3 regions of the Rhizobium sp. 0TCS1.26 genome follow, and region 2 is predicted to be linked to each of the others. Evidence: riboswitches for the same ligand, from Rfam matches in the RefSeq annotation. Region 2 holds a riboswitch; each other region holds the start of a gene.
The links. A riboswitch is a leader RNA that binds a small molecule or an ion and turns the genes downstream of it on or off. The one in region 2 is predicted to bind cobalamin.

Region 1: linked by a shared signal. The riboswitch ahead of AAIH46_RS19410 (DUF1636 family protein) and the one ahead of AAIH46_RS15395 (ABC transporter substrate-binding protein) in region 2 are both predicted to bind cobalamin.
Region 3: linked by a shared signal. The riboswitch ahead of AAIH46_RS09175 (CbtB domain-containing protein) and the one ahead of AAIH46_RS15395 (ABC transporter substrate-binding protein) in region 2 are both predicted to bind cobalamin.

What each region holds. Positions count from the first base shown of each region.
Region 1 covers NZ_JBCIYV010000004.1:346,459-349,727, reverse strand. The annotation lists gene cobN (cobaltochelatase subunit CobN) at 1-121, opposite strand, end outside; gene cobW (cobalamin biosynthesis protein CobW) at 121-1,158, opposite strand; gene AAIH46_RS19410 (DUF1636 family protein) at 1,169-1,573, opposite strand; cobalamin riboswitch at 1,688-1,911, opposite strand; gene cobO (cob(I)yrinic acid a,c-diamide adenosyltransferase) at 2,017-2,631, shown strand; gene AAIH46_RS19400 (cobyric acid synthase) at 2,643-3,269, shown strand, end outside.
Region 2 covers NZ_JBCIYV010000003.1:281,109-284,377, reverse strand. The annotation lists gene AAIH46_RS15400 (FecCD family ABC transporter permease) at 1-872, opposite strand, end outside; gene AAIH46_RS15395 (ABC transporter substrate-binding protein) at 920-1,906, opposite strand; cobalamin riboswitch at 2,117-2,348, opposite strand; gene purU (formyltetrahydrofolate deformylase) at 2,750-3,269, shown strand, end outside.
Region 3 covers NZ_JBCIYV010000002.1:416,733-420,001, reverse strand. The annotation lists gene AAIH46_RS09185 (c-type cytochrome) at 1-421, shown strand, start outside; gene AAIH46_RS09180 (c-type cytochrome) at 514-1,431, shown strand; cobalamin riboswitch at 1,483-1,688, shown strand; gene AAIH46_RS09175 (CbtB domain-containing protein) at 1,713-1,889, shown strand; gene AAIH46_RS09170 (CbtA family protein) at 1,906-2,679, shown strand; gene AAIH46_RS09165 (hypothetical protein) at 2,682-2,990, shown strand; gene AAIH46_RS09160 (hypothetical protein) at 3,216-3,269, shown strand, end outside.

The DNA of each region.
Region 1 (3,269 bases), on a different contig from region 2:
CGATGCCGTTCAGATCGCTGTCGGTAAACGACAGCACCACCACATCGCCCGGCGTCTGGTCGAGGTCGACCGGTTCGATCAGGTCGTCGAGCGACGAGGATGTGGTGGCAAGGATATGCATCAGGCGGCCAGCATCCTCCCGATCCGGTCGGCATCGATGCCCTTCTCGCCGATGATGACCAGGCGCGAGCGGCGATCCTCCCCGTTCGCCCAGGGGCGATCGAAGTAGTGGTTTACGCGTGGGCCGACGGCCTGCACCAGAAGCCGCATCGGCTTGCCGGCAACTTCCACGTAACCCTTGATGCGCAGCACCTTTTCCGCCTCGGTCACCTGGGCGATGCGCAGGCTGAGTGCTTCCGGATCGGCGATCGCCGGAATATCGAGGACAAAACTGTCAAAGTCGTCGTGCTCGTGGTCCAGTTCGCCGTCGTGGTGCGTCTTGCGGTTCTCGATGTCGTCTTCCACCGCAAGGCCGAGGCCGATGAAGATCGCCGGGTCGACGACGCCATTGGCCGCTTCGACGATGCGCACGGCACGCGGCAGGTGGTCGCTGACATGCGCCCGCGCCCGTTCCAGGCCGTCAGCGGACAAAAGGTCGGCCTTGGTCAGGATGACGAGGTCGGCGCAGGCGATCTGGTCTTCGAACACTTCCTCGACCGGGTCGTCGTGATCCAGCGCCTCATCCCCGGCACGCTGCTCGGCGAGCGCCTGCATGTCGTCGGCGACGCGACCCTCGGCCAGCGCCAGACCATCGACGACGGCGATGACGCCGTCCACCGTCACGCGGCTCTTAACGCTCGGCCACTGGAAGGCCTGCACCAGCGGCTTGGGCAGTGCCAGGCCGGAGGTTTCGATGAGGATGTGGTCGACCTTCGGCTGCATCGCCAGAATGCGGTCGATGGCGGGGACGAAATCGTCGGCGACCGTGCAGCAGATGCAGCCATTGGCCAGCTCGATGATGTTGTCTTCCGGGCAGCTCTCGACGCCGCAGCCTTTGAGGATCTCGCCGTCGATCCCGACATCGCCGAACTCGTTGACGATCACCGCCAGCCGCTTGCCTTCCAGGTTCTGCAGGGCATGGCGCAACAGCGTCGTCTTTCCGGCGCCGAGAAAGCCGGTGACGACGGTGCAGGGGATGCGGGTGAGCGAAGAGGTCATGGACGGTCCTTTAAGGCTTCTGATGGGGCGTGAAATCGAGGGGCGGCACGCGGGCGATCATGCCGCGCTTCAGGCTGTCGGGGCGGCCCTTCCAGGGCATCAGGCCGTCCGTCGACCCGGCCAGCAGGCGGGCTCCGGTCAGCAGATCCTCGGCGCTTTCCGTCGTCAGGTCGCCGAAGACGTAGCTCCAGCCGTCAGGGTTGAGAATTGCGGCGCTGAGCCCGCGCTTGCAGTTGGCAAGGCAGGAGACGCCGCGGACCTCGATCCCCGCGGCGGCCAGATCGCGGGTTGCCTCGGCAAGCCGCGACCCGTCGCGCGGCAAGTCAGTGCCGTCTGCGGTGCCGCGGCATGTTTCGCAGACGTGGATCACCACGCGTGCCGGCTCGACCGCCTGCGCCGCGTCGCGTTCGTTCAATTGCCGAGAAAGATCCAAACCGACACCCCAAGCGTGCTTCATGATGGGGCGCACATTCACGGCCACGCGCCGGAATGTCAGGTAACATCCGTGCCGGAGCACCCCGCCCGGCTGGATTCATGATCGTCAACGGCAGGTCTCCTGGCTCGCGGATTGTCGCCCTTGCGCGGCCTTCCCGAAGGTATCCCTCCAGTGGCCTGGTGCGCCGGGTTCCCGCTCGTGGTGGCGGGGGCCGCTTACAGTTGCGGGGGCAGCCGCGGTTTTGGCACTGATGCCGCACCGCGTTCCCTCTTAGCTTTCCCCGTTGCCGGGAAAAGACCGTTGCCATTCCACTATGCGCTTAGGCGCTGATGTGTCAATGGCGGCAGTCGGCCATTGCCGGAGCGGGCGCATCGACTATAGTCCCGCCTCCGCCTCAAAGCCTGCCGACAGGGGAGCCGCACATGAAAGACATCGAGGTCTCGGAGGCCGAGCGCCACAAGCGCAAGATGGAAAACCGCAAGGCCGTCCAGGATGCAGAAGTGGCTTCGAAGACCATCGAGAAGGGCCTGCTGATCGTCAATACCGGACCCGGCAAGGGCAAGTCGACGGCTGCCTTCGGGCTGGCTCTGCGCATGCTCGGCCATGGCCGCAAGGTGGCGGTGGTACAGTTCATCAAGGGCGCCTGGGATACCGGCGAACGGCATGCCATGCAGGCGTTCGGCGACCGGGTGATCTGGCACACGATGGGCGAGGGGTTCACCTGGGACACCCAGGACCTGAAGCGCGACGTCGAGGCCGCCGACCGCGCCTGGGAGAAGGCGCTGGAGGTGATGGCGCAGCCGGAGGTTGGGCTCGTCATCCTCGACGAGTTGAACATCGCGCTGCGCTACGACTATCTGGATCTGGAAAAGGTGGTCGCCGATCTCGTCGCGCGCCGACCGGACCTGCATGTCATCGTTACCGGCCGCAATGCCAAGCCGGCGCTGGTCGAAGCCGCCGACATGGTGACCGAGATGACGCTGGTAAAGCATCACTTCAAGGCTGGTGTGAAGGCGCAAGCCGGGATCGAGTTCTGATGACGGCCGTGGTGACGGCAAGGGCGCTGATGTTCCAGGGCACCGGCTCCGACGTCGGCAAGTCGCTGATCGTCGCCGGCCTGGCGCGGGCGTTCACTCTGCGTGGTCTGCGGGTGGTGCCGTTCAAGCCGCAGAACATGTCCAACAACGCCGCCGTCACCGCCGACGGCGGCGAGATCGGCCGGGCGCAGGCCCTGCAGGCGCGTGCCGCCAGGGTGCCGCTCTCGGTGCACATGAACCCGGTGCTTTTGAAGCCGCAGAGCGATGTCGGCGCCCAGCTGGTGGTTCAGGGCAAGGTCGAGGGGAATGCGAAAGCCGCCGAATACCAGCAGATGAAGGCGGGCCTGATGCCGCGCGTGCTCGACAGCTTCGAGCGGCTGAGGAGCCAGGCGGACCTGGTGCTGGTCGAAGGCGCCGGCAGCGCATCCGAGATCAACCTACGGCGCAACGACATCGCCAATATGGGCTTCGCCCGCGCCGCCGACGTGCCGGTCGTGCTGATCGGCGATATCGACCGCGGCGGCGTGATCGCCAGTATCGCCGGCACCAAGCTGGTGCTGGACGCTGCCGATGCAGCGATGATCCGTGGCTTCATCGTCAACCGCTTCCGCGGCGATCCGGCACTGTTTGCCGAGGGC
Region 2 (3,269 bases):
CGCGACAGGATATCGGCGAGGATCATGAAGACGGCACCCGTCACCGCCGCCGCCGGCAGGAGGACGCCGTGGCGGATGCCGACCAGCATGCGCGTGGCATGCGGAATGACCAGACCGACGAAGCCGATCGAGCCGACAAGCGACACCATAACGGCCGTCATCATCGCCGTGACACCGATCAGCACCACGTAGACGCGCGGCACCGAAATGCCGAGGGACGCGGCCGAAGCCGTCCCGAAGGCAAAGGCATCAAGCGCCCGCGCATGGGCGAGACAGACAAGCAGCCCTACGCCGACCGCCGGCAGCGCCAGCCCGACATCCGGCCAGCGCACGCCCGACAGATTGCCGAGGAGCCAGAACATGATGCCGCGCGCCTGTTCGGCATTGGCGGCCTTGGTCACCACGAACGAAGTGAGCGCGTGGAACAGCTGCGAGCCGGCGACGCCCGCAAGAATGATCGCCGCCGACCCCCGGCCGGCCCGCCAGGCCAGCAGCAAGACCAGCGCGAAGGCGAGAACGGCGCCGGCGAATGCGCCGAGCGGCAGGCCGACCAGCCCGCCGCCGAAACCGAGGATCGCCACCGCCACCGCACCGGTGGAAGCGCCTGCCGAAATGCCGAGGATGTAGGGGTCGGCAAGCGGATTGCGCAGCAGCGCCTGCAGGACGACACCCGAGAGAGCAAGGGCGGCGCCGCAGCAGGCTGCGACAACCACCCGGCTCAGCCGGTAACTCCAGATAACGCCGGCGTCGATCTGGTCCACCGCGTAACCGGCGTTCCATGCCTTGTTGGCGACAGTCTTCCAAACGACATCGATCGGTATTCGCGTCTCGCCGATCGCTGCCCCGAGCCCCAGGGCCGCAACGAGCAGCATCAGGGCGACGACAGTCGCCGCGGTACGAATGGCGGGCTTGCGTATCCTCACCGGCTGAGGCCCGCCGAGGCGATCGCGTCGGCGAGGATCTCGATCCCGTCGATGGTGCGGATGGTCGGGTTCATGGCCTGCGCATCGAGTTCGATGATGTGACCCTTCTGTACCGCGTCCATCAGGCTGGCCACCGGATCGGTCTTGAGGAACTGACGCTTGACGGCGATCTCGTCGGCCGGATAGCGGCGCCGGTCCATGCGCGCCGCAACGATCACCGACGGATTGGCCTTGGCTACGGTTTCCCAGCCAATCGTCGGCCATTCCTCATCGCTATCGATGATGTTGCGGATGCCGAGAGCCTCCATGATGTAGCTCGGCGCGCCGTTTCGCCCGGCCACGTAGGGATCGGCCGCCGGCGACGCGCTGGAGAACCAGAAGACCGCCGACAGCGCGCCGCTCGCGGACGCGACCTTGGCGCGTGCCGCGGCTTCGCGTTTCTGCAGATCGGCGACCACCTGCTCACCGCGATCCTGCACGTCGAAGATCTTCGCAAGGTCGCGGATTTCCGCGTAGATCAGGTCCATGGTGAACGGCGCGACGCGAACGCCATCGCCGCCTGTCGAATTGTCCTTGCCTGTGCAGTCGGAAGGCGATGTGTAGACCGGCACCTGCAGGTCTTCGAACTGCTTCAAAGTGCCCACCGTGCCCTTTGCCCCGACGTGCCACTGAAACTGCACCGCCACCAGATCCGGCCGCGTCGCGATGACGCTTTCGAAGCTCGGATCGTTGTCGGCCAGCCGCTTCACCTTAGCATCGACCGCCTCGTAGCCCGGCAACACCGGTCCGACCCAGACCGCCGTGCCGGCAACGCGGTCGCCGAGCCCGAGCAGATAGAGGATCTCCGCCGAACTCTGGCCAATCGCCACGGCGCGCTTCGGCGCGTGCTGGAAAGTGACGTCACTCCCGCAATTCCGGATCGTCAGGGGATAGGCGGTCGAAGAGGCTTCCGCCTCGCCGCCCACCAGACCTGCGGCCAGCATCAGGATCGCGGTTGCCGTACCGGCACCGCGGGCTCGAAATTTCATCATGGATGACCCCAGAGTGAGAAGGAACAGGATTGCAGGCGTCACGCGCTGCATCCGGTGATCGATGTGGCTCGTCCGGGGATATGGCTGTGCAAGAGAGTGCGCTCGCTGATGCGAGAGAAGGTCATGGTCAACTCCTGTTCCGGGCATCCCCGCCCGTGACTTTGGACTTTTCGATCGATGGCAGGTCTCCTGGCTCACGGTAGTCGCGTCCCATCTGCCTTCCCGCGCTTTCGGCGCAGTGGCATGGCGCTTGCGCGCCACGAGGATGTTCAGCTCCGCTTACAGTTGCGGGGGCAGCCCCGGCATTGGCAGCTCGAATAAGATGCCGCACCGAGTTCCCTATTAATCCCCTTGCCCGTGGAGGGCGTGAGGAACCATCCGCGCCAGATAAACGTGGCATCGCTGCTTGGTCAAGGCGAAGCGTACCCTGGATCTTCTGCTTCGTCTGATCGGCAGTAATGTAATATCATTACTGCATAGCCGTCCTTTTTTGATCTGTCCACTGCCAAAAGGCCACCGGCGGAATTTCTGTGATCTCCAACGCGGTGATCGGGGGCGCCGGATGCTTTGGCCGGTCGCGACGGAGATGAACGGGCCGATGGCGCAACCGAGATGGCAAAGCCCGCCGTCGGCTCTAAGCTTCAACCCAGGTCGCCTGCGAGAGAAGGCGGCACATCCTGCATGTGACCTTGATATTCGGCGTGCCTCGGCTATTGCGGTTAGGCTGCCTTTCCACTTCGAGGGGCACCGCCCCGCACCAACCCGCCTCGCCCGTCCGGGCTCTGGAGACCGACGATGAAGAACTACGTGCTGACCGTATCCTGCCCCACTGCCCGCGGCATCGTCGCGGCTCTGTCGGGCTATCTTGCGGAGAACGGCTGCAACATCGTCGATTCCTCGCAATTCGACGACCTCGATACCGGCCGCTTCTTCATGCGCATCAGCTTTCTGTCGGAAACGGGTCTCGGCCTTGCCGATTTGGCGGAGGGCCTCAAACCGATTGCAGAACGGTTGGGCATGCAGGCGGAGATCCATGACGGGTCAAGCCGCATGAAGGTTCTGCTGATGGTGTCGCGCTTCGGCCACTGCCTCAACGATCTGCTCTACCGCTGGAAGATCGGCGCCCTGCCGATCGACATCGTCGGCGTCGTCTCCAACCATTTCGACTATCAGAAGGTGGTCGTGAACCACGATATCCCCTTCCACCACATACCGGTGACGAAGGAGAACAAGCCGCAGGCCGAGGCGCGGATCATGGACCTGGTCGAGCAGACCGGCACCGAGCTGATCGTCCTTGCCCGCTACATGCAGATCC
Region 3 (3,269 bases), on a different contig from region 2:
TGCCGGTCTCGCCCTCTGTCTTGGCGCCGGCGTCGTGTTTGCCGCCGATGAGCCGCAGGTCGTTCGCCAGGAACTGATGAAGAAGGTCGGTGGATCGATGGGCGCGCTGTCTGCCATCGCCAAGGGCCAGAAACCCTACGACGCGGCGACCGTGAAGACGGCCCTGACGACGATCAGCACGTCGGCCAAGGATTTCCCCAACCACTTCCCGGCAGGCTCGGAAACGGGTTTCGAGTCCGAGGCGGCCCCCGCGATCTGGTCCAGCATGGACGACTTCAAGTCGAAGGCGATGAAGCTGTCGACCGATGCCGATACGGTTCTCGCCTCGATGCCGGCTGATCCTGCAGCCGTCGGCCAGGCGGTGCAGACGCTCGGCAGCGACTGCGGCACCTGCCACCAGACCTACCGCCTGAAGCGCTGAGCTTTTTGCGACATCGGCGCCGCCGGCCGGTCCGGTCGATGCGGCGCCAGGACCATCCGGCCGGATGCGGCAGTCGAAGGTGAAGAGGGAAGATGGCCTCGATCTGGGTCAAACTATGCGTGGCCGGCGTTGCGGTCGTCGCAGCCGGAGCGGCGGTTGCCTATGCGGTGACCATGCCTGATCCGCATCAAGCCGGATATTGGGCCGATCTCGGAACGCCGGACCTGGCGCATGGGGAGAGGCTGTTCTGGGCCGGCGGATGCGCCAGCTGCCATGCGGCAAAGGGTGCCGGGGGCGACGCCGCCAAGCTTCTGTCGGGCGGACGCGCCTTGCCGACGGCCTTCGGCACGTTCAACGTTCCCAATATCTCCTCCGATCCGGAGGCCGGCATCGGCGGCTGGACGCTCGCCCAGTTCGGCGACGCGATGACCCGCGGCGTCGGTCCGAACGGCGAGCACCTCTACCCGTCCTTTCCCTACGGCTCCTACAGCCGGATGACCGCCGGCGATATCAACGACCTGTTCGGCTACCTGAAGAGCCTGCCGGCAAGCCCCGACGTCGCGCCGCCGCACGCGCTCAGCTTTCCCTTCAACATGCGCATGGCCGTCGGCGGCTGGAAGCTTCTCTACCTCAATGATCAGCCGCGCATTGCCCTGCCGGCGGATGCCAGCGATGCGGTCAAGCGCGGCCAGTATCTCGTCGAAGGCCCCGGCCACTGCGGCGAATGCCACACGCCGCGCAACGCGCTGGGCGGCTTTCAGAGCGGCCAGTGGCTGGCCGGCGGGCCGAACCCGGAAGGCGAGGGGCGTATTCCCGACATTACCCCCGGGTCGCAATCGATCGGCAGCTGGAGCGAGGCTGACATCGTCAACTACCTGGAGACCGGCTTCACGCCGGACTTCGACAGTGTCGGCGGTTCGATGGTGGAGGTGCAGCGAAACCTCGCGCATCTGCCGAAATCGGACCTGGAGGCGATCGCCGCCTACCTGAAGGCCGTGCCCTCCCTCTGAGGCCGATATCGGCCAATGCGCGCACTCTTGACAGCATTTCACCTCAAGCGCACAAGTGAAGCTTGTGTTGGTTCCGCTCGGGAAAACCCGGACGGATGAAAAGGGAACACGATAGGGTCGATTGACCTCATTCGTGGCTGCCCCCGCAACTGTGAGCGGCGAGTGCTTGGACCGTTCTGGCCACTGGGAAACCGGGAAGGCTGGTTCTTGCACAGCGACCCGCGAGCCAGGAGACCTGCCAGCACATATGTCGTCAACACATATGCAACGAGGGGTTTTGCATGTCGATCCAAACGTCTGTCGCCGGTACCGCGGCGAAATCCACATCACTTCTGCAGGCAGTCTTTGCCGCAGCGCTTGGCCTGTTCATTGTCGGTTTTGTCGGGTTCTCCCATGCGGAAGCCGTTCACAACGCAGCGCATGACACGCGCCACGCCAACGCCTTCCCCTGCCACTAAGGGTCAGGTTTTCATCATGTTCAGATCGATTGTCTTCTCCGCCGTCGTGGTGGGGATTGTAACAGGTATTGCCGTTTCGCTGATGCAGATGGTCGGCACGACGCCGCTCATCCTGGCGGCCGAGACCTACGAGAACGCAGCCCCGGCAGCGTCCCAACCTGAAGCTCATGAGCACGCCGCCGGCACCGCGCCGCATGATCATTCGGCGGCGGCGCCCGCCCAAGATCACGATGCCGGCGCTGCCGGGCATGATCACGGTGACGGCTGGGCACCTGCGGATGGTTTCGAACGCACGGCCTATACCGTTGCCGCCAACGTCCTCACCGGCATCGGTTATGCCCTGGTGCTGACGGCGGTGCTGTCGGTTGCCGGCCAGCTTGGCTTCGGCTCGGCGGTCGGCTGGCGCTCCGGCCTGTTGTTCGGGCTTGCCGGCTTCGCCTCCGTCATGCTGGCGCCGATGATCGGGCTTCCGCCGGAATTGCCAGGCTCGCCGGCCGGCGACCTCGGGGCCCGCCAGATCTGGTGGATCTCGACGGCACTCGCCACTGCCGTCGGCATCGGCCTCATCGCCTTCCGGCGCGAGCCTTGGGCCGCTTTGCTGGCCGTGGTGCTGATCGCCGCACCGCATGTGATCGGCGCACCGCTGCCGCCGGAGGGGGAGCACGCGCTGGCGCCGCTCGGCCTTGAACGGCGGTTCATCATCGCGGCGACGGTGACCAGCTTCATCTTCTGGGCCTTGCTCGGCGCACTCAGCGGTGCCTTCCTGAAACGCTTCGAGACGGCCCGCTGACGATGACCCCTGCAGCGTGGCGGGACGATCTCGACGCGCTGCAGTTCTGCCTGCCCGAGCATGGGGGTCTCTGCCTCGTCCACCGGCTGGCGTTTCGTACTTTCGTGGGCAGCGAGCCTGCCCGCGATACCTGCCTCGGCTTCTTCCTGGAGCATGAGGCCGCTTTCCTGTCCGCGGCCCGCCTGAAGATCGCGCGCCAGGCGATCGAGCCCGGCCGCAACCTTCATCTCAACAGCCGTGACATCCGCCGCGCCATCAATGGCGAAACATCCGGTGGGGCGGGCAAGGTCTGCCGGGTGCTGGGCGGGTGAGGAGGCGGGCGCCGTTTGGTCGTCAGGCGTCGATGTTTGTCACCGTTTGTCTTGGGTCGGTATGACCGCCATCGGCCCATTGCGGACATTTCAGGTAAGCCAGCACGTCTCTGAGATGCCGTGGATTTCTGACTGACCGCTTCTGGTAAGCAGAGTGGTGAAAAGTATTCGTGACTCCGCCGCTTTCCATGCAATGGTCGCGTCCCTTAATGCCTGGAGAAAAGAATGTGGGCCTACGTAGATAAGACGGGCAACACGCTGAATAACCTCTTCGACGAA